DNA from 2 places in the Chromobacterium sp. CV08 genome. Region 1 is predicted to be linked to the other one. Evidence: riboswitches for the same ligand, from Rfam matches in the RefSeq annotation. Region 1 holds a riboswitch; the other holds the start of a gene.
What was found. A riboswitch is a leader RNA that binds a small molecule or an ion and turns the genes downstream of it on or off. The one in region 1 is predicted to bind glycine.

Region 1 (11,412 bases):
GTGCGCGCCGCCGGTCAGGCTCCAGGCCGCGCCCTCCTGCCACGGCAGCCCGAGGCCGGTGGCCTCCGGCGCCAGCCGCTTCTGTTTCCGCGCCTGGCTGAGCCAGGCACGGCGCTCGTCGGCGCTGAGCCAGTCCGCCGGCGCGGCGGCCAGCAGTTCGGCGAAGCCGGCGTCGTCCTCCAGCGCCAGCCGCCAGCCGTCGGCGCTCCTGCGTGCCAGGAACAGCCGCGACAGCGGCACGCGGTCTTCGGCGCCGGCCAGCGCCGGCAGCGGCTGCGTCGCCGAGCCCAATACCCACTGGCCGTCCCGGCTTTCCCGATTCGTCTCGACCAGCGGGGCCGGCTGAACGCCCTTGGCCAGCGGCGCCAGCGGCGCGAGCGCGGCCGCGGCGGCCCGGCGCAGCGCCGGGTCCTGTGTTTCGACGGCGGCCTGGGCCGCGGAGGCGCCGAAGGCGAGCAGCGCGACGCACAGCGAATGCATCGGGACTTTGATCATCACGGACTCCTTTCTGGTTTTCGTCTTGGCCGGACTGCGACCGGCATTGGGACCATATCGGGAGCGGGGAGGGATTTCAGCTGGTCTTAAGAGGGAGTTGCGCGAGGGAACCTTTTGTCGATTTTCATGCATATTGTCCGCTCTAGGTATTTGTTCGGAATGATTTTCCGCGCCGGCGGCATATAAAACAGCTTGGCATGCACGCATGCCCGAATACTTCCCCGAGCGGAGCCGCCCGGCGTTGGCGCGCCGCAGCGGCTTTCCGTCCCCGGCAGTCTCGTTCCGACTTTCACTTGATTTGCCCGGATCCGGCTGAGGCCGGTCCCGGCATCGGAGAAACTCATGTCTTCGAATACCCTGCGCATCACAGCCAGCGACAATGAACTGTATATCGTCGCCTACCAGTGGGGCGCCAGCTACCAGCTGGCCCATATCCAGAGCGGCAACAGCAATGCGGTCAGCGTCAATGTCAACATCGGCACCGGCAGCTACACCGAGCCGCCGGTGCAGAACGGCGTCAACGGGCCGCTGAACAGCAGCTATACGGTCAATCTGCCGGCCGGCGACTACGAGGTGATGGCCGTCGGCATCAACTGGGGCGGGCCGTGGAGCTTCGCGTTCAACGTCAATGGCGGCGCCCAGCATGCCGGCAGCGGAAGCGCCGGCAACGGCGTGGTCTGGTATACCGAGGGCGCCGGATCCGGCGCCGGCATTCCGATCACGGTCGGGCAGTCGGCCCCGGTGGTCGAGACGGTGCAGGTCAGCTCCCATCCGCCGATTCCGTCCGGCCTGAAGGTGGCCTTCATGACCGGGCCCAACTCGCCGACGCCGGACGGGGAGAGCAGCACCTGCAAAATCGTCCGCTACAACGGCCTGAGCTACTGGGCCTACTCCTATATCGACAACCGCTATTCCTTCGGCCTGGTCGGCTACGAGGGGACGACCGGCAAATACGTCGAGAAGGAGTTGAAGGGCGGCCGCTATCTGTGGAACGTCACCGTCGACGACGTCGCGCAGACGGTGACCTTCTACGGCCAGGCCGGGCAGAACGTCACCGTGCCGTGGAGCCAGCTGCCGAAATGACGCGCGCGGTTGACCAGACGGCCGCTCTCCGTCGGCGGCCGTTTGGCTTCGGCCGGATTCAATCGGCTTCGGCGGCGGGGCGTTCGCGGAACAGCATCAAGGCCAGCAGGCTGAGGCCGGTGCAGCTCATCGCGTACCAGGCCGGAGCCAGCGGATCGCCGCTGACGCTGATCAGCCAGGTGACGATGAATTGGGCGAAGCCGCCGAACAGGGTGACGCCGCAGGCGTAGACCACGGCCAGGCCTGTGGCCCGGCCGTCGCGGGGCAGGGCCTCCATCACCAGCAGGAAGCCGGCCGGACAGCCCAGCGCGAGGACGGTGGTCAGCAGCGTAGCCAGCACCAGGGCGTTGCCCAGGCTCGGTTCGCCCAGAAGCAGGGCGAAACAGGGCAGCGTCAGCAGCATCAACAGCGAGTTGACGGCCAGCAGCAGCGGTTTGCGGCGGTTCAGGCGGTCGGCCAGCCAGCCGGCGGGCGGCGACGCCAGCATCATCATCAGGCCGGCGGCGCAGCCGCTGAGCAGGGCGGAGGATGCCGGCAGGTGCAGCACCTTGTTCAGATAGGACGGCATGTAGTTGGCCACCACATAGGTATTGGCGGACATGCCCATCACCAGCATGCTGCCCAGCAGCAGCGTGCGCCGGTGTTCACCGGCCAGCCGCAGCAGGCCGACAGGCCGCCGCGTTTCCGGATGGTGGGTCTCGCCAAGCTGGCCGCGGATGTACAGCCCGAGCGGACCGATCAGCAGGCCGAACAGGAAGGGCAACCGCCAGCCCCAGCTTTCCAGCGCGTCGACGGGCAGCAGCGCGGTCAGCAAGGCGCCGCTGGCGGCGCCGACCAGCACCGCGGCGCCTTGGGTGGCGGTCTGCCAGCTGACCATGAAGCCGCGGCGCTTGGCCGGACCGAACTCCATCAGATAGCTGGTCGACGCGCCGATTTCGCCGCCGGCGGCGAAGCCCTGCAGCAGGCGCCCTGCGACGATCAGCAGCGGCGCCGCCGTGCCGATGTCGGCATGGGTGGGGGCCAAGCCGATCAAGGCGGTGCCGGCGGCCATCAGCCAGATGGTCAGCGTCAGCGCCGGCTTGCGTCCAGAGCGATCGGCGATGCGGCCTATCGCCAGGCCGCCCAGCGGGCGCATCACGAAACCGATGCCGAAAGTGGCCAGCGCCATCAGCAGCGAGCCGTATTCGCTGTCGGACGGAAAGTACAGCTTGCCTATCAATACGGCGAAGAAGCTGAACACGGTGAAGTCGTACAATTCCAGCCAGTTGCCCAGCGCGATGGCGATCAGGGTGCGGCGCGGCGAGGCCGGGCGGGCGGCGGACGAGGGGACGGGGGCGACCAGCGGCTTGTTCATGGCGACTCCTGTTTTGGGATGGGCCGCCATGCGGGCGGATTGTTATCGCTTTCTTTTGTATGATATTAGCATTATTTGTGTCGGTGGGGTGTCACGGGACGGTGGGAGTCAGCGGCCGAGATGCCGGAACAGCGGCTGGCCGAACGGCGCCCGCAGCGCCGTGCGCGCGTCGGCAAGACGGGCTCAGTGGCTGTCGTGGCGGTAGGCGAACACCGGCAGCCGCCATTCGCGCCACAGCGCGGTCATCCGCAAGGCCAGGCCGAAGGCGAAGCTGGCGACGACGTTCCATTCGTGCTGGGCGCCCAGCCAGTTCAGGCCCAGATACAGCCCGGCCACCAGCAAGGACACGCTGGCGTACAGTTCGCGCCGGAACACGATGGGCACGCGGTTGCACAGCACGTCGCGCAGGATGCCGCCGGCGATGCCGGTGATCATGCCGGCCATCACGACGATGACCGGGTGGTAGTGCATGCCGAGCGCGACATCGCAGCCTATGATGGTGAACGCGACCAGGCCGAGCGCGTCCAGGATCAGGAACAGCCGGTTCAGATGGCGCATATAGCGCGAGATCAGCACGGCGGCGATGCCGCCGGCCACCACCAGCAGCACATATTCCGGGTGCTGGGTCCAGCCTATCGGGTAGCGGCCCAGCACGATGTCGCGCACGGTGCCGCCGCCCAGCGCGGTCAGGAAGGCGATGACGGTGACGCCGAAGATGTCCATGTGGCGGCGGCCGGCCGCCAGCGCGCCGGTCATCGCTTCGGCGGTGATGGCGATCAGATAGATCAGGGTCAGCATGGCGTGGCGTCCTTGCGGATGGCGGTTGCCGGCGCCGCCGGCTTGGCGGAGCGGGACATCGGGTGAGGGCAGGGCGCGGGCAAAAGCCGGGCGCGCCGCGGGGCGGGTGCGCGGGACAAGGCAGACTCCTGGGTGGATTCCGGGCTACGGAACAGCCTCTCCCCTTGTCCTTTTACCTGAGAGTTGCATGGCCGGCGGCCACTTGCCCCTTCGGTGGGCTGCTCGGGGCAGCCTCTCTCCAATCGGCTTGATTCAATGAAACACTGCGGTACGGCTTGCCTGAGCGATTATGGGAGCTTGCGTCTTCGGCGGGGGCCATGCCCCTCTCTCCCGCAGTTAGCCGGCTATATTAGCTTTCGCTATTGAAGTCGTCAATGCCGGGCCGGCGCGACGATGCGCCCCGGCCCGGCGGCCCTTCGGGGCCGTTTCTGCCCCGACAGAGATGGCCGATGCCGCAAAAGATCGTAAACAGGCTCTCAGTGCTTGTCGGGCTCGCCGGAGACGGGCTGGGCCGCGCCGCCGGGCGTGCGGCCATTGGCCTTGGCCGGCCCCTTCCGGGGCGCCGCCGTTTTCGGCTCGGCGCCGCCGGCAGTCTTCCCCGCCTCCTTGCGCCCGATTGCCGGCTTGACGGCCTTGGCCGCGGGTCCGACGGTTGCCGTCGGCGCCTTGCCGGATGCGGCGGTCTTGGCTGTGGTCGTCTTGGCCGCGCCCGTCTTGGGCGCGGTCTTGCGCCCGCCCGCAGGTTTGGCTGCGGCGGCGGCCGGCTTGGCGGCCCTGGCCGGCGGCTTGCCCGAGGCGGCCGGCGTCGCTTCGGCGGCGGCCGTCTGCGGGGGGACCTGCAACGCCAGCGCCGCGGCGACTTCGTCCAGTCGCGCCTGATGGACGGGCTCGATGGCGCCGCGCAGCGCCAGCAGGTCGCGGGCCAGCAGCCAGGCCTGATGGCGGCGGTGTGCGTCGGGCAGCAGCAGGGCGAGGCCGCGCAGCGCGCGCGGCGCGTCCAGCCGCACCAGCGCCACCTGGCGCCGCACGATGTCCTTCAATTGCATCAGCGTCAGCGGATACTCGTGGCGGACGTCGCGCATCACGCGGCGGATCGCGTTGAACGGCCGTTCGTCGACGACGCCGCTGCCGTTGCTGACATAGAGCAGCAGCCGCACGAAACCGTCGGCCAGCGTGCCCTGCTCGAAACCCGGGTCCAGGGCCTCGCGCTTCAGCCGGGCCAGCTCGCGGCTTTCCCAGGCCAGCGCCCGGCTGCGCGGCTCGCTGGCGGGCGTGACGCCGACCAGGGTCGCCAGCTGCGGCGATTCGTAGACGGCGCGGAACAGTTGCTCCTGGGCGGCGTCGCGCAGATCGCGGTAGTGGTCCAGCGATCGGACGACGAAGTCGGACAGCTGCTGCTGCCAGCGCCACAGCGGATTGTCTTCTGCCACCGGCCGGCGTTGTTCGCGCACCTTGGCGGCCAGGTCCGGCAGCCACCACAGCCACGGGTTCTTCGGCGAGATCAGCGTCCGCTCCAGCCGGGCCGGATGCAGCTCGCGCAGCAGGCGGGCGCTGGTCTCGTTGCTGAGCGCGCGCACCGCCGGAGACAGGTAACGGTCGTACACGCCCTGGTTGATCTCGGACACCCGCTTGACGACTTCGAAGGCGCGTTCGTCGTCGCGGCCGTCGTCCAGCGCCAGGATGTCCTGCACGTCGCGCGCCTCGAAACGGATGATGTAGCGCCCCTCGATGTATTCCAGGCCCGGCGCGTCCGGGGCGATGTCGTCGATGACGGCCTCGTACAGGCCCGGCGCCAGCACGTCTATCAGGTCCAGCGCGCTGGCGAATTCGCTGTGTTCCTTGTTGGCGACGCCGGCAGATACGAAGATGCCGAGGTGGCCGACCTTGTTGTGCAGACAGTAGACGATGGTCTGCTCGTTGTCGCGGATGTCGTCGACGCTGTCGTACAGATCGGCGATCCAGTTAAGCGCCTGCTGCGGCGGCGTGATGTTGTCGCCCCAGGAGGCGAACACGATGATGGGGGAGCGGATGTTGCGCATGTCCACCCGGACCTTGCCGTCGTGGCTGGCTATCCTGCCGTGCACCAGCTCGTTGCCGACGAACAGCTTCTGGGTGATCCACTCCATTTCCACCTTGTTCAGCAGGTAGTGGCCGCCCCACCAGCGCTCGAAATCCAGGTAGCGCTGCGGCTCGGTGTCGATCTTGGCGTACAGATTGTAGGACTTCTTCCACAGCGTGTTCGCCGGGTCCAGCTTCTCGAAATTCTCGACCAGATGGGCGCCGTCGAAATGGCCGTTGCCCAGGTCGCCGGCCAGCGAGGCGGTCCAGGTGCCGCCGGCGAGGCCGCCGGCGTAGCGCATCGGATTCTTGCCGCGCACGCCGGCCCAGTACGACAGCGGCGATCCGGCCAGCAGTATCGGGCCGACCAGATCCGGCGCCACCGCCGCCAGCATCGCCAGCGCCCAGCCGCCCTGGCAGTTGCCGATCACGAAGGGCTTGCCGTCGCTGTCCGGATGCAGCTCGTTGACGCGCGCGAGGAAGTGCCCTTCGGCCTTGGTCACGCTTTCTATGGTCTGGCCGTCGACCGGTTGCGGGAAGAACATCACGAAATAGCAGGGATGGCCCTGCTGCAGCGCGACGCCGATCTCGCTGTCCATCTTGAAGCCGCCGATGCCGGGGCCGTGGCCGGCGCGCGGATCGATGACGACGAAGGGGCGTTTGGCCGGATCGGTGGCCGGGCAGCCGGCGGGAGGCTTGATCGCGGCCAGCGCGTAGTTGGCCGGATCCGGCAGCTCGCGGCCGTCGACGATGATCCGGTACTCGAAGACCAGCACCGGCGGCTTGCCGCTTTCGCAGTGCTCCAGATAGGTGGCGCCGCGACGGTACTGCGTGTCCCAGTACAGGATGCCGCGCTGGCAGGCGTCCAGCCAGTAATCAAACAGCGCTTGAGGGAACGGGAACTTCCCGCCTTGAACCGCAGCAGTCGACCACATTGCAACCCCTTGTTCTTGAACGGTAGGAAAAGACGCGTGCAGCCTGTTGACGACCCTCGGAAAACGAACGCCGCCGAAAAGGGACCGTGAACGGGCCGCGGCCGACGACAGGCCATGGCCGTCACTGTACTCGTTATTTGCTGCAACGCAATAAATGCCGACGGTCCGGCGACGATGTGTGGCGCGAAGCCATCAACCGGTCCCGGCGCCTGCCGGGCTTCGAGTCGCGGCGGCCGTTTGCAGTTCCTTGACCATCTCCACGCCGGCTCAGGCCTGTCGGCGGGGGAAGGCCGATGTCATGCCGGGCGGATGTCGGCGCGCTGCCAGTCGCCGGCCATTTCCTCGCTGATCAACTCCTCGGCGACGAAGTCCAGGAAGGCGCGCACCGCCGGAGACAGGCCGCGCCGGGTCGGAAAGGCGGCGTGCAGTATGCCCCAGGGGAAGTCGTACTCGGGCAGGATGCGGCGCAGGCGGCCGTCGGCCAGGGCCTGGTGGCAGACGTTGGCGGGCAGCGCGGCGATGCCGACGCCGGCGATCGCCGCCTCCAGCAGCACGATCATGTCGTCGGTCATCAGGCGCGGGGCGTCCAGGTGGATGGTGTAGCTCTGGCCGACGTTGTCCAGCAGCAGCCACTGGCCGCGGCCGTCGGGCCGACTCATCGTCAGCGCAGGCAGCGCCGCCAGCCTCTCCGGGGTCTGCGGCTCGCCGCGGCTGTCCAGAAAGGCCGGGCTGGCCACCAGGATCACCCGGCTTTTGCCGAGCCGGCGCACCACCAGGCTGGCGCTGTCCTCTATCACGTTGCGGACCCTGAGCGCGACGTCGACGCCTTCCTCTATCAGGTCCACCCGGCGGTTGGTGGAGTCCAGCGCGACGCGCACCTGGGGGTGCCGGGCCAGGAAGCGCGGCAGCAGCGCGCTGAGCATGGTCTTGGACAACAGTTCCGGGCAGCTGACCCGTATCAGTCCGCGCGGTTCTGCGCTACTTTGCAGAATGGCCTCGTCGGCGGCGTCGGCTTCGGCCAGCATCGCCTGGCAGTGCCGGTAGTACTGGCCGCCGATCTCGGTCAGCGCCAGCCGGCGCGTGGTCCGTTGCAGCAGGCGCACCCCCAGGCGGGCCTCCAGTTCGGCCACGCGCCGGGACAGCCGCGACTTCGGGATGCCGAGCACCCGGCCGGCGGCCATGAAGCCGCCGTGTTCGACGACCTTGGCGAAGTACAACAGATCGTTCAGGTCCTGCATGATTGTCTCGCTGATGGAACAATGTTTCCAATTTTAGCAGTCTAGTCCGGATTGTCGCGCATGCCTATCATTGCTCCATCACAGCCGAACAATGGAAGGAACTGATATGAAACTGCTGCATCTGGACTCCAGCATCCTGGCCGACAACTCCGTCACCCGCGAACTGTCCGCCGTCGTCGCCGATACGCTGCGCCAGCGCCACGCCAATGTGGAAACCGTTTACCGCGATCTGGCCGCCAACCCGATCGCCCACCTGTCCGGCGAGATCGTCGGCGCCCGTTTCTCGCCGGAGTCCGACTGGACCCCGACGCAGCGCAGCGAGGCGGCGCTGAGCGACCAGCTGATAGCGGAATTCTTCGCGGCCGACGTGCTGGTGATCGGCGCGCCGATGTACAACTTCTCCATCCCGACGCAGTTGAAGAGCTGGATAGACCGCGTGGCCGCCGCCGGGCGCACGTTCAAGTACACCGAGAACGGCCCGGTGGGCCTGGTGCCGAACAAGAAGGTGGTGGTGGTGTCCGGCCGAGGCGGCGTGCACAGCACCGAGCAGGGCAGCCTGATGGATTTCCAGGAGGACTTCCTGGTCAAGGTGCTGGGCTTCCTCGGCGTGACCGATGTGGAGATCATCCGCGCCGAGGCCATAGGCATGGGCCCGGACAAGCGCGCCACGTCCATCCACCTGGCCAAGGAGGCCATCGCCAAGCTGGCGCTGTAATCCGCAAGAAGGCCCGGCATCGCCGGGCCTTTGTCGTTCAATCCAGCGGCTGTTTCAACGATTGTTCGACGCTGGGCTCGCTAAGGTAGCGGCGCATGATCGCGCGCAGGCTGCCGTCGCGGTACATCCGCTGCAGCTCGGCGTTCCACAGCGCGGCGCTTTCCTGGCTGAAGCGGGCTTTGCTCAGCGCGATGCCGGCGGCGATGATCTCGCTGTCCGGGAAGAAGTCCCGCACCGTCACTTGCTGGCTCGCCTGGTGGCTTTGCAGCCACGGGTCGAAGCTGATCGGATGGCCGAATACCGCCGTGACCACCCCGGTGCACACCATGTGGTACAGATCGTCCTCGTTGGACGCGACCACGATCTTCCGCTGCTGGGTCAGCTCGTCCAGCAGCTTGTCCTCGGCCGGACTGTGGCGATAGCCGCGGATCACGCCCCAGCGCAACTGCGGCAGCTTCAGCAAGTCCTGCAGCGTGTTCGCCTGCACGCCGCGGTGCAGCAGCACCAGGTTCTTGCTGTGGTGGTAGGGCAGCAGCCACAGATAGCGCTGGCGCTCCGGCGTGATGGTGGTGGACGCGCCGATGTCTGCCTGGCCGATTTCCAGCAGCTTCAATACCCGGGGCCTCGGGAAGTCGGCCTCGCTTTGTATCGGGCAGCCCAGCCGCCGCGCGAGCTCGCGGATGATGTCGGGGTCATAGCCCTTGCCCTGGTGGTAGGCGACGCCGAAGTCGTAATAGGCGACCACCAGCGGACTGTTTGGGCAGGCCGGGTTCGGCGCGGCCCGGGCCAGGGGCAGGAACAACAGCAAGGCGCAGATTGCCAGCCATCTCATCGTTTTCTCCCGCGGTACCGGCTGTGCCGGCGTCATTCTATCGGTACCTGCAGCATCTGCTTGGCGGCGCCATCGTTCAAATGGCGGCGCAGAATGTCGTATAGGGTGCCGTCCTTATACATTTTCACCAGTTCTCGATGCCAGCGCTCGGCCGCGCCCTGGCTGAAGCGCGCCTTGCTCAGCACCAGGCCGCTGGCGACCCTGTCGGTCTGCGGATACAGATCCAGAATGACGACCTGCCGGGCCATCAGCGGGTCCCGCAGCCAGCGGCCATAGCTGAACGGCTGGGCGAAGGCGGCGGTGACGATGCCGTTGGCCAGCATCTTGTACAGATCGTCCTCGTCCTCGGCCATCAGCAATTGGCGCCGCGCGGCGAGCTCGGCCAGCAGCTTGTCCTGTTCCGGTCCATGGTGATAGCCGCGGACGGCGCCCCAGCGCAGTTTCGGGTCCTGCAGCAGTTCCGCCAGCGAGCGGGCCTTGACGCTCGGATGCAGCAACACCATGTTCTTGCTGTGGTTGTAGGGATAAATCCAGGCATAGGCCAGCCGCTCGGGCGTAGGGATGGTGGAGGTGCCGATATCCAGTTGTCCGGTTTCCAGCATCTTCAGCGTCCGCAGGCGCGGCAGCTCCGTTTCGCTGGCGATCGGACAGCGCAGCCGTTGCGCCAGCTCGCGGACCAGATCCACGTCATAGCCATGCTTGTCTCGATAGGCGGCTCCTATCTTGTAGAAGCCGATCTTGAGCGCCCCCTGCGGACAGGCAGGGCCGGGCGCGGCCTGGCAGGCCGAGGAGAGAAGCAGGGCAAGCAAGAGCCGGATGTGTCGCCGCATTTCGTCTGTCACCCTCGATAGGCCAGGCCATATTCGTAAAAGCCCACTTTCAGTGGTCCGTAAGGGCAGGCGCGATGGTTTTCTGCTGCGTGGACGAAGGGGCTTGGCCATAAGAAGCCGACAACGGTGAGTCTGTAGATTTGCTGCATGCTGGCGCGCCACCCCGGAAGTCTTTGATTTCAATCATAGCTGCGCTGTCGGCGGCTGCTACCCCGCTTGTGGACGAGCCATTCGCCCCGGGGGAGGCAGCGACGCGACGGCGGGGTTTGGGGGGGGCGGGCGGATGCCGGGAGCGGGAGGCGGGAAGACGCCGGCCCGGACGGGCCTGGCCGGCGTGGACGATTACAGCTTGATCAGCGTGCTCTTCAGCTCGCTGTACTTGTCCAGCGCGTGCAGCGACTTGTCGCGGCCGTTGCCTGACTGCTTGTAGCCGCCGAAGGGGAAGTTCATGTCGCCGCCCTCGTCGTAGCAGTTGACCCACACGGTGCCGGCGCGCAGGCGGCGCGATACCTGGTGGGCGGTGCTGACGTTGGAGGTCCACACGGCTGCCGCCAGGCCGTAGGCGGTGTCGTTGGCGATGCGGATGGCGTCGTCCAGCTCGCTGAAGGTGATCACCGACAGCACCGGGCCGAAGATCTCCTCGCGGCAGATGGTCAGATCGTCGCTGGGGCAATCGAAGGCGGTCGGCTCGATGAACAGGCCCTTGTCGGTATGCGCGGCCTTGCCGCCAAACAGCAGCGTGGCGCCCTCGCTCAGGCCCTTGTCGATGTAGTTCAGCACCTTGCGGTACTGGATTTCGTCGACGATGGCGCCCATGCCGGTGGCCGGATCGAGCGGGTCGCCGGGGAAGAAGCCGGAGGCGGCCTTCTTGAACTCCTCGATGAAGCGCTCCTTGATGTCCTTGTGCACCAGCACGCGGGAACCGGCGGTGCAGACCTCGCCCATATTGTAGAAGATGCCGCTGGCTGCGGCGCGCGCGGCGCGGGCCAGGTCCGGGCAGTCCGGCAGGATGATGTTGGGCGACTTGCCGCCGAGCTCCAGCCAGGCCCGCTTCAGATTGGACTGGGCGGCGTA
Region 2 (11,412 bases), 1.4 Mb from region 1:
GAACACCGGATGGGTCAGGATGGCCGACTCGCGCTTCAGCGCGGCGGGGATCGCGTCCTGGGCGGCGGCGTCCAGCGCGGCCAGATCGGCCGACTTGCCGGTGAACAGTTCGATCAGCTTGGCCAGATCCGCCTCGGTGGCGGCCTCGTGGAAGGCCACGCCCAGCACGGTCTTGCCGACGCGGCGCAGATTGTAGCCGGCGGCCAGCGCGGCGGCGTAGATGGCGTCGGCCTTGGGCGCGTCCACCTGCACGGTGTCGAAGAAGCGGTCGAACACCAGCTTGCCGCCGGCCTCCTTCACAGCATGGGCGAAGATGGCGGCCAGGCGGTGGATGCGCGCGGCGATGCGCTTGACGCCCTCCGCGCCGTGGTAGACGGCGTACAGGCCGGCGATATTGGCCAACAGCACCTGGCTGGTGCAGATGTTGGAGTTGGCCTTCTCGCGGCGGATGTGCTGCTCGCGGGTCTGCAGCGCCATGCGCAGCGCGGTCTTGCCCTTGGCGTCGATGGACACGCCTATGATGCGGCCCGGCGCCGAGCGCTTCATCTCGTCCTTGAACGCGAAGTAAGCCGCGTGCGGGCCGCCGAAGCCCATCGGCACGCCGAAGCGCTGGGTGTTGCCCAGGGCGATGTCGGCGCCCATTTCGGCCGGCGACTTCAAGGCCACCAGCGCCATCACGTCGGCGGCGACGGCGACGACGCCGCCCTTGGCCTTGATCGCGGCGATGTACGGGGTCAGGTCGATCAGGTCGCCGGCCTCGCCCGGATACTGGAACAGCGCGCCGAAATAGTCGCCGTTGCCGGCCTCTTCCGGGTGGCCCTGCACCAGTTCGAAGCCGAAGTACTTGGCGCGGGTCTTCATCACGTCCAGCGTCTGCGGCAGCACGCGGCTGTCGACGAAGAAGCGGGTGGACTTGGACTTGGACACGCGCCCCGCCATCGCCATCGCCTCGGCGGCGGCGGTCGCCTCGTCCAGCAAGGACGCGTTGGCCATTTCCAGGCCGGTCAGGTCGATCACCATCTGCTGGAAGTTCAGCAGCGCTTCCAGACGGCCCTGGGCGATCTCGGCCTGGTACGGGGTGTAGGCGGTATACCAGCCCGGATTTTCCAGCACATTGCGCAGGATGACGGTGGGCGTCAGCACCGGGTAGTAGCCGAGGCCGATGAAGGACTTGTTGACCACGTTCTTGCTGGCTACAGCTTTCAGCGCGGCCAGCGCCTCGGCTTCCGGCTGCGGCGACGGCAGATCCAGGCGGCGGTTCAGGCGGATGTCGGCCGGCAGCGTCTGGTCGATCAAGGCGTCGATGGACGGCGCGCCGACGGCGGCCAGCATCTCGGCGCGCTCGGCGTCGGACGGACCGATGTGGCGGGCGATGAATTCGTGGCGGTTGAAGAGTTCGGAGAGCGACATGCTTGGGACTTCCTTCGTTGCGGCGGCCTAGACGAGGCCACGCCGGGAAAAACAACGCCCCGGCGTCTTGCGACGGCGGGGCGGTCAGGCTATCAGGCGCCGATTTCCTTGGCGTAGGCGGCGGCGTCCATCAGGCCGTCCAGATCAGCGGCGTTGGCCGGCTTGATCTTGAAGAACCAGCCGTCGCCGTACGGGTCGCTATTGGCCAGCTCCGGCTCGCCTTCCAGTTCCTCGTTGACGGCCAACACTTCGCCGGCGATCGGACAGTAGACGTCGGAAGCGGCCTTTACCGACTCCACCACGCCGGCCTGCTCATCCTTGGCCAGCTTCGCGCCGACCTTCGGCAGCTCGACGAAGACGATGTCGCCCAGCAGTTGCTGCGCGTGCTCGGTGATGCCGACGGTGACGGAACCGTCAGCTTCCAGGCGCAGCCACTCGTGGCTGTCGACGTATTTCAGTTCGGCGGGGATGTTGCTCATCTCGGTTTCTCCTTGATAACGGTGTTCGGGTAAAGGCGGCTCGTCTCGCCGTCCGGTTTATTCGAATACTTTCTTGCCGTTGCGGACGAAGGGCAGCTTGACCACGCGGACATCGGTCAGCGTGCCGCGCAGGTCCACCCGGGCGGAGGCGCCGGTGGCGGCCGGCACGCGGGCGATTGCGATGGAATGCTTCAGCGTCGGCGAGAAGGTGCCGCTGGTGATCACGCCCTCGCCGACGCCGTCCACCACCACCTTCAGGCCTTCGCGCAGCACGCCGCGGCCTTCCAGCACCAGGCCGACCTGCTTCATCTTCACGCCGGCGGCCTTCTGCGCTTCCAGCGCCTCGCGGCCGTTGAACTTGCGCTCGGCCGGCTCCCAGGCGATGGTCCAGCCCATGCCGGCCTCCAGCGGCGACACGGTCTCGTCCATGTCGTGTCCGTACAGATTCATGCCGGCTTCCAGACGCAGCGTGTCGCGCGCGCCCAGGCCTATCGGCGCGACGCCGGCGGCTTGCAATTGATTGAAGAAGGCAATCGCCTGGTCGGCCGGAACCATGATCTCCAGGCCGTCCTCGCCGGTATAGCCGGTGCGGGCATAGAACCATTCGTCCTGCGGCAGACCCTGGAACACTTTCAGCGCGCGGATGGCGTCGGCCAGCTCCGGCTTGACGGCGCAGACCTTGTCTATGGCTTGCGGGCCTTGCACCGCCAGCATCGCCAGGTCGCGGCGCACCTTCAGCGCCACGTCGAAACCGGCCTTCTGGGTTTCCATCCAGGCCAGGTCTTTTTCGGTGGTGCCGGCGTTGACCACCATGCGGTAGCCGTAGGAAGTGAGATAGACGATGAGGTCGTCGACGACGGTGCCCTCGGCGGTGAGCATGCCGGAATACAGCGCCTTGCCCTCGAAGCCGAGCTTGGCCACGTCGTTGGCGATCAGTTTTTGCAGCCAGGATTTGGCGTCGGAACCGGTGATGTCTATCACCGTCATGTGCGAGACGTCGAACATGCCGGCGTCGCTGCGGACGATTTCGTGTTCCTTCAGCTGGGAACCGTAGTGGATGGGCATTTCCCAACCGGCGAAATCGACCATCTTGGCGCCGGCGGCGAGGTGGGCTTCAAACAGCGGAGTACGTTTCGGAGCCGTCATGGCGCGCGTCCTTCGAGAAAAGTGTGGATAGCCTCACAACCACACCCCTCTGTCCCTGCACCTGAGATTTTCCGGCCGCTCAAGCCGTTAGCCCCTTCGGTGGGCGCCGCGCGGGCACCGCTCTCCAGATTGCGCGAACCGGCTGCCGCCGGCCCGATGATACAGTCCTTTTGCCTGAGCGATTGCGGGTGCGCTTGCGCCTTCGGCGGCGGCCAGAAAGCCGCTCTCTCCTGTATGACCCGGCGATTATGGTGGCAGTGGCGCGAGCTTGGCAAGCCCTTATTATTTCTACTTAAAACGACCCGAATAAATGTTTTTCATGGAAAAAATACGCGCAAGATTTTCATTCGAAAGCATTCGAAAACGAAAAAGCGCGGCCTGAGCCGCGCTTCCCGTTTCCATGCCCGCGCGCCTATTCCGCCGCGTGCCTTTCCTTCAGCTGCCAGACATAGATGGGCAGGCCCAACAGCAAGAGCAGCATGCCCCACATCACGATGTCGGCGCCGGAGCCGTACAACGCCCACAGCGAGTAGACGAAGCCGATGCCGGCGAAGAAACCGGGCGCGACATAGTCCTTGGGCGCAAACGCCTTGCCGCGCATCAGCATGATGGCGATCAGCGCCATCGAGCAGAAAGCGTACGGCAGCAAGGTGGTGGCGGTGGCCAGCAGGATGATGAATTCGAAGATCTTGACGCCGCTGTCGCCGCCGGCGTACTTCATCGCCATCAGCACGGTGACCAGGCCGCTGGACAGCAGCAGGCCGAAGATGGGCACGCCGGCCGCGTTGCGCTGGCCGAAGCGGCGTGGGAACAGGCCGTCCTTGGCCGCCGCAGCCGGCACATGCGCCTGCATCAGGCTCCAGCCGTTCAGCGCGCCGAAGCAGGACACCACCGCGCCGAAACCGACCGCCCAATAGCCCCAGTCCCCCCACATCAGCCGCGCAGCGTCGGCGAACGGCGCCTGCGAGGCGGCCAGCACGTCGGCCGGCATCAGTCCCATCAGCGACACCGTGGACAGGATGTAGAGCACGGTGGCCAGCAGCGTGCCGATCACGGTGGCGCGCGGGATGGTCTTCTCCGGCTCCACCACGTCGCCGGCCGGCACCGAGGCCGACTCCAGCCCCAGGAAGGCCCACAGCGTCAGCGCCATCGTCGCCGACAACGAGGACAGCAGCGGCTTGTTGTGCGGGTTGAACGCCAGGTTTTCCGGCTGGAAATGGAAGAAGCCGATGAAGGTGACCGCCGCCAGCGGCAGCAGCTTCAGCAGCGTGGTCACCACCGCCACCACGCCGGAGCTGCGCGCGCCGCGGCTGTTGATCCAGGTGACGATCCAGATCAGGCCAATGGCGACGGCGCCGGCAAGCGGCTCGTTATGACCCAGCACCGGGAAAAACACCTGCATATAGCTGGTGGCCGCCACCGCCAGCGCGGCGTTGCCTGCCCACAGCGCGATCCAGTAGCCCCAGGCGATCCAGAAACCGGCGAAATCGCCGAAGCCGGCGTGGATATAGGCGTAAGGGCCGCCTTCGCGCGGCAGTATCGCCGACAGACGGGCGAACACCAGCGCCAGACAGATCGCGCCGCCGGACGTCAGCAGCCAGCCCAGCATGGACACGCCGCCGAACGGCGCCAGCGATGCCGGCAGCAGGAAGACGCCGGAACCTATCATATTGCCCACTACCAGGGCGGTGCACATCCAGACTCCGAGCGAGCCTTTATTGTGGGTGGAACGGTTTTCGCTCAAACCTGATTCTCCGTCTCGAACCAAAGCATCGCGCGCCCGGCGGCCAAGGGCCGGGCGCGGGGGAAATGGCAAGGAAATGCGTTCAGTCGACTCGCGCCGCTGGCTTCACGATAGGCGAAACCGGCCTGGCCGGCTCGGCCCGGAACATGCCGACGGCGCGCGGCGCCTGCGCCGCACGAAAAAAAGGGCGCATTAAAACACAGTTTTGACGTAAAAACATGTCGCATCGACGATTTTTTTTAAAGAAAATCGTTCGGCGCCAGCCACTTATGACATTAATGTTGCAAATGGAATCAATCGAGTTCCGCCAGCAGCGGGCCGCGCGGCACCCGGGACAGCGACCAGTTGGCGATGGCCCAGCGCCACAGCTCGGCCAGATCGCCGCACTCGGCCGGCGGCGCATGTCCCAGCCGGGCCAGCGCGCCGCGCAGGCGCCGCGCGGCGTCGTCGACGCCTATCGCCGGCGCCAGCGTCTGCTTGGACAGTTTTTCGCCGGCGGCATTGGTCAATACCGGCAGATGGCAATAGCCTGGCGCCTCCCGGCCCAGCGCGCCGTAGACGGCGAGCTGGCGCGGCGTCGACACCAGGAGGTCGGCGCCGCGGACGATGTCGGTGACGCCCTGCTCGGCGTCGTCGACCACCACCGCCAGCTGATAGGCCCAGAAGCCGTCGGCGCGCAGCAACACGAAATCGCCGATGTCGCGCGCGAGGTTCTGGCCGTACTCGCCCTGCAACCGGTCGCGCAGCACGCTCTCCCCCTCGTCGACCCGCAGGCGCCAGGCCCGGCCTTCGCGACCGTCCGGACAGCCGTCGCGACAGGTTCCCGGATAGACGTAGCCGTCCGGTCCGCGCCGCGCCAGCGCGGCGATCTCCTTGCGGGTGCAGCAGCAGGCATAGGCGCGGCCGGAGGCGATCAACTGCTCCAGCGCGGCGCGGTACAGATGATGGCGCCGGCTCTGGTAGACCACTTCGCCGTCCCATTCGAAACCGAAAGCCTCCAGCGTGCGCAGGATGTCGGCAGCGGCGCCGGGCACTTCGCGCGGCGGATCCAGGTCCTCCATCCTCAGCAGCCACTGGCCGCCGCGGCCGCGCGCCTCCAGATAGCTGCCGACGGCGGTGCTGAGCGAGCCTGCGTGCAGCAGGCCGGTGGGACTGGGCGCGAAACGGCCCCGGTACGAGGGATCTGACATCGGGTTCAAGGCTGCCGAATCCGACGGGATCGGCGAATTGCCGCTAAAATGACGGTAATCCCGAACCACGATTCAGCTTTAGAAGGGTAGACGAATGACGTACGTTGTAACCGATGCCTGTATCAAATGCAAATACACCGACTGCGTGGAAGTCTGTCCGGTCGACTGCTTCCGCGAGGGGCCTAATTTCCTGGTGATAGACCCGGACGAATGCATAGACTGCTCGCTGTGCGTGCCGGAATGCCCGATAGGCGCAATCTACTCCGAAGACGACGTGCCCAAGGGACAGGAAGGCTTCCTCGAGCTTAACGCCGAACTGGCGAAGGCCTGGCCCAGCATCGTCGAGCGCGTCGATCCGTTGCCGGACCACGCCGACTGGGCCGAGGTCAAGGACAAGCTGAAGTATCTGGAGCGCTGAGGGCCGCTCGCCGGACCGCCGCGCTCATTCGCAACGGAAAACCGCCCGGCTGCGTTCGGCGTCCCCCTTTTCCACCCGCAGCAAGACGGCATGCCCGCCGAGCGCGCCGCACTGAGCAGCGGCGCGCCTGCCCGCCTCGGACAGCTCCCCGTCGTAGACGTGGGCATATTCGTACACCAGCCGCGACGCCGAAACCTCAAGCGGCCGCACCGTCTCGCCAGGCGTGACGAAGGCGACGCCGTGCACGGCGCAGCCGCCCAGGCTGCCCGCCGCCAGCGCCGCCAGCACGCGGCGGCGCCACGCGAAGAATTCCGCCACCCCCTTCTCCCGGCGCCAGCGCGCCTTGCTAAATGAATAGATCGATATCACCGGTCTTGGCGCCCTCGTTCCGCTCCAGGATGCGGCCGCGATAAGGCATTTCCTCCTTGATCGCGCTGCTGCTGCGCTTGAGCTTCTTGATCAGCACCTTGCCGGTGTTGGTGAAAAAATAGACTTTGCGCGCGCAATCGCCCAGCAGGTCTTCCGCCAGGACCGGAATCTGCTCATTGGCCAGATAGCCGCGGATGAAGTTGGTGTTGCGCTCGCCGACATTGACCACCGTCATGCCGTCCAGCACATTGCCGGCGCCGAAGATCTTGGCCTCCAGCCTGTGCCGCATCGCGCCGAGCTTTTGCATGTCGGTGATCAGCAGCTCCATCGCGTTGACGCCGAAACGGGCCGCCGAGGTGCCGGCCCCGAGATCCAGCGAGCCTTCCGGCAGCAGGAAGTGGTTCATGCCGGCCACGCCCGATATCCGGTCGCTCAGGCAGACCGCGACGCAGGAGCCCAGCAGCGTCACCAGCATCCGAGGCTGATCGGTCGCGTGGAACTCGCCGGGGAACACCTTGACCGCCGTCATCTGGAAGTGCTTGTCGAAATACTGATGGCTGTTCGGCGCGTCCTGATGGCTCATGGCCCCACTCTTTCCGCCTGGCCCTGCAGGCATTCGACTACCTTGGACGCCAATCTGCCCAGCGGATGGACATGCATCACCGCCCCCACGCGGAACGCTTCGCGAGGCATGCCGTATACCACGCAGCTGGCCTCGTCCTGCCCGAACGTGATCGCCCCGGCGTCGCGCATCCTCAGCATGCCCTCGGCGCCGTCCCGCCCCATGCCGGTCAGAATCACGCCGATGGCGTTCTTGCCCAGATGCTGGGCGGCGGAGTCGAACAAGGGGTCCACCGCCGGGCGATGGCGGTTGACCGGCTCGCCGCGGTCCAGCGCGATCAGATAGCCGCCGGCGCCGCCCGGCCTGACCCGCATATGCGAATGCCCGGGCGCGATATAGGCGGTTCCGGACTGGACCGGTTCGCCGTTCTCCGCCTCCTTCACCCGCATCGGACACAGCTTGTCCAGCCGCGCGGCGAACGTGAAGGTGAAATGCTCCGGCATGTGCTGGACGATCAGTATCGGCGGCCCGTCGGCCGGCATGCCGGACAGGAAATCCTTGATCGCCTCGGTGCCGCCGGTCGAGGCGCCGACGAAGACCATCGCATTGCGCCGCCAAGCCGCGCCGATGACGGCGTTCCCGGCCGGCGGCGGCTGGCGGAAGCGCTGCGGCTGGCGCAGGCGGGCCGCCGCCGCCATCCTCAGCTTGTCGCGTATCTCGTCGGCGTACTCCTGCATGCGCCGCGAAACGTCCTCGCTGGGCTTGTGCACGAAATCGACCGCGCCTATCTCCAACGCCGCCAGCGCGGTTTCGGAGCCGGCTTCGGTCAGCGACGAGATCATCAGTACCGGCGTCGGCTTCAAGCGCATCAGCCGGCGCAGGAACTCCAGGCCGTCCATCCTCGGCATCTCCACGTCCAGCGTCACCACATCCGGACTGGTCTCGCGTATGCGCTCGCGGGCGATCAGCGGATCGGAGGCGGTCGCCACCACCTCCATGTCCGGCGCCTCGTTGACGATGCTGGTCAGCAGATTGCGGATCAGCGCCGAATCGTCGACCACCACCACCCGGATCTTCCTCTGATCCGCCATAGCCGCTACTCCCCGCCGCCGTGGCAAGCCAGGCGATAGGCCGTCCGGCCGCAAGCGGCGAAGGCATCGCTCAAATGCATGATGTTCTCCGAATGCCCGAGCAGCAGCATGCCGTCGGGCTTCAGGCATGTTTCCATCTTGGCCAGTATTTCCGCCTGGGTGGCGCGGTCGAAATAGATCAGCACATTGCGGCAGAAGATCATGTCGAATACGCCGATATCGGGCCAGACCGGCGCCACCAGATTGAACTGGAAGAACGACGGGACGTTGCGCACCCTGGTCTTCAGCCTGACCTTGCCCTCATTGCTGCCGGTCCCGCGGTCGAAATAGCGCCGCAGCAGCGGCAGCGGCACTTTTTCGACCCGCTCCAGCCCGTAGACGCCGCGCGCCGCGTGCTGCAGCACATTGGTGTCGATATCGGACGCCAGCAGCTCGAAATCGCCGCCGCCGGGTTCGCTCCAGACCTCCAGCAGCGTGATCGCGATCGAGTACGGCTCCTCGCCGGTCGACGAGGCGGAACTCCATACCCGGAACGTTTCGCCGGAGCGGCGATGCCGGCCGGCATGGTCGCGCAGCATGTCGAAATGGTGCGACTCGCGGAAGAAGGAGGTCAGATTGGTGGTCAGCGCATTGATGAAGTTCTGCCACTCCTCGACCTCGCCTCCATGCTGCAGCAGATCCAGATAATCGGAGAAACTGCGTAAGCCGCGCGAACGCACCCGCTTGGCCAGCCTGGCGTAAGCCATGTGGGTCTTGGAATCGTTCAGCGATATGCCCACCCGCTGGTACAGCATGTCCCTGACGCGCTTGAAATCGCTCTTGGTGAAGCTGAGCCCCGCCTCGTCCTCCATATCCGACTCCCGCCGCCCCTTCTCCGTCAGAACTCCTCCCATGCCCCGTCGCCGGAATCGCCCTGCGGACGGATGGGCTCTATCGCCTTCTGCCGGATCTGGTAGCTGCCGGCATGGTCGCCGCTGCGGGACGCCGCCGCCATCACGGCAGCGGCGCCGTGGCCGGCCGGGGCGTGGGCCGTCGGCGTCGCCCGCGATGTCGGCGGCTTGCCGTGCAGCAGCTTCTCGTCCAACTTGAACACCGCCACCGCGTCGGACAGATAACGGGCCTGTTCCTCCAGGGACTCGGCCGCCGCCGCCGCCTCCTCGACCAGCGCCGCGTTCTTCTGCGTGCCCTCGTCCATCTGGGTCACCGCCAGGTTCACCTGTTCGATGCCCGAGCTCTGCTCGGCCGAGGCGGCCGAGATATCGCTCATGATGTCGGCGACGCGGCGTATCGACACCACGATCTCGTTCATCGTCCGGCCGGCCTCGTCGACCAGCCGGCTGCCCGACTCCACCTTGTCCACCGAATTGCCGATCAGCGACTTGATCTCCTTGGCCGCCGCCGCCGAACGCTGAGCCAGATTGCGCACCTCGCTGGCCACGACCGCGAAGCCGCGGCCCTGCTCGCCGGCGCGGGCCGCCTCCACCGCGGCGTTCAGCGCCAGGATATTGGTCTGGAAGGCGATGCCGTCGATGACGCTGATGATGTCGACGATCTTCTTGGCGCTCTCGTTGATCTCGTTCATCGTCGACACCACGTCGCCGACCACCTTGCCGCCGCGGGCGGCGATGTCGGACGCGCCGGTGGCCAGAGAATTGGCCTTCTTGGCGTTCTCGGCGTTCTGCTTCACCGTGCTGGTGATCTCTTCCATGCTGGACGCCGTCTCCTCCAGGCTGGCCGCCTGCTGCTCGGTGCGACCGGACAGATTGGAGTTGCCGGCGGCGATCTCCTTCGCCGCGGTATTGATCGCGTCCGTGGAGTCCTTGATGTTGGCGACGATCTCCTTCAGCCGCTCCACCGTGGCGTTGCTGTCGGTCTTCAACTGGCCGAACAGGCCGTCGTAGTCGGCGCTGATGGTCTTGGTCAGATCGCCCTTGGCCAGCGCGCCGAGCACGCCGGCGATATCGCCCAGCCCCCTGCTGGTGACGCCCAAGAGCTGGTTGATGCCGTCGCCGAGCAGCTTGAAGAAGCCCTGCTTGCCGTCCACGTCGATGCGCTTGCCGAATTCGCCGGCGGACGCGGCGCGGACGATCTCGGCCACTTCGTGCTCGATCTGCACCTCGGCGGTCCGGTCCTTCCATTCGACCACCGAGCCCAGCCGGCCGCCGTCGGAATCGAAGACCGGATTGGCGACCAGCGCGAAGATGCGTCCGCCGACCGAGATCTCGGTGCGGTAGGTGGAACGCAGATTCGCCAGCAGGTCGCGCTGATGCGCCGGGTTCTTGTGGAAATCGTCTATGCTGGCGCCTATCAACCGGCGCACGTCGAAATTGGGCAGTTCCTTGCGCAGGTCCATCTCGACGCCGCGCAGCATGTCGGTGACGCTGTGGTTCATATAGATGATGGTGCGCTCGTTGTCGGCGATCATCACATTGGTGGTGCAATTGTCCAGCGCGCTGCGTATCCGCGCGTTCTCGCCGGCGATGCGGCGCTCCTCGGCGGCTCGCGCCTCGTTCTCGCTCTGCAGCCGCAGGGCCTCGGTATTGTCCTGCCACTCGACCACCGCTCCCAGCCGCTCGCCCTGGGCATTGATGATGGGCGACAGGATCAGGCCGAAAGTGCGCCCGCCGACGCTGATCGTCGAACGGTGGGTTTCCCTGACCTGCTGCAGCACGCCGTGCTGGTACGACGGATTGCGGTGGAAGTCGTCTATCTTGCTGCCCAGCAGGCTGGACGAGGAAAAGCGCGGGATGTCGCGGCGGATGTCGGCCTCGGCCAGCTGGAACATCCTCAGCACGGACTGGTTGGCGTAGATGATGTGGTGGCTCTCGTCGGCGATCATCACATTGGTCGTGCACACGTCCAGCGCGCTGCGTATCCGCGCGTTCTCCGCCGCCAGCCGGCGTTCCTGCTCGGCGCGCTGTTCCGCCTCGCCCTGCAGCCGCAGCATCTCGGTATTGTCCTGCCATTCGACCACGTCGCCGAGCCGCTCGCCCTTCCCGCCCA

Region 2: linked by a shared signal. The riboswitch ahead of gcvT (glycine cleavage system aminomethyltransferase GcvT) and the one ahead of WNM05_RS13420 (trimeric intracellular cation channel family protein) in region 1 are both predicted to bind glycine.

What each region holds. Positions count from the first base shown of each region.
Region 1 covers NZ_CP150453.1:2,857,556-2,868,967, reverse strand. The annotation lists gene WNM05_RS13435 (peptidoglycan DD-metalloendopeptidase family protein) at 1-495, opposite strand, end outside; gene WNM05_RS13430 (hypothetical protein) at 838-1,578, shown strand; gene WNM05_RS13425 (MFS transporter) at 1,637-2,932, opposite strand; gene WNM05_RS13420 (trimeric intracellular cation channel family protein) at 3,116-3,730, opposite strand; glycine riboswitch at 3,885-3,982, opposite strand; glycine riboswitch at 3,987-4,073, opposite strand; gene WNM05_RS13415 (DUF3141 domain-containing protein) at 4,207-6,723, opposite strand; gene WNM05_RS13410 (LysR substrate-binding domain-containing protein) at 7,020-7,961, opposite strand; gene WNM05_RS13405 (FMN-dependent NADH-azoreductase) at 8,068-8,676, shown strand; gene WNM05_RS13400 (substrate-binding periplasmic protein) at 8,714-9,508, opposite strand; gene WNM05_RS13395 (substrate-binding periplasmic protein) at 9,541-10,338, opposite strand; gene WNM05_RS13390 (aldehyde dehydrogenase) at 10,681-11,412, opposite strand, start outside.
Region 2 covers NZ_CP150453.1:1,504,136-1,515,547, reverse strand. The annotation lists gene gcvP (aminomethyl-transferring glycine dehydrogenase) at 1-1,410, opposite strand, end outside; gene gcvH (glycine cleavage system protein GcvH) at 1,503-1,889, opposite strand; gene gcvT (glycine cleavage system aminomethyltransferase GcvT) at 1,947-3,035, opposite strand; glycine riboswitch at 3,075-3,173, opposite strand; glycine riboswitch at 3,188-3,278, opposite strand; gene WNM05_RS07235 (amino acid permease) at 3,448-4,731, opposite strand; gene gluQRS (tRNA glutamyl-Q(34) synthetase GluQRS) at 5,073-5,969, opposite strand; gene fdxA (ferredoxin FdxA) at 6,064-6,387, shown strand; gene WNM05_RS07220 (hypothetical protein) at 6,412-6,705, opposite strand; gene cheD (chemoreceptor glutamine deamidase CheD) at 6,734-7,339, opposite strand; gene WNM05_RS07210 (protein-glutamate methylesterase/protein-glutamine glutaminase) at 7,336-8,409, opposite strand; gene WNM05_RS07205 (CheR family methyltransferase) at 8,415-9,302, opposite strand; gene WNM05_RS07200 (methyl-accepting chemotaxis protein) at 9,287-11,412, opposite strand, start outside.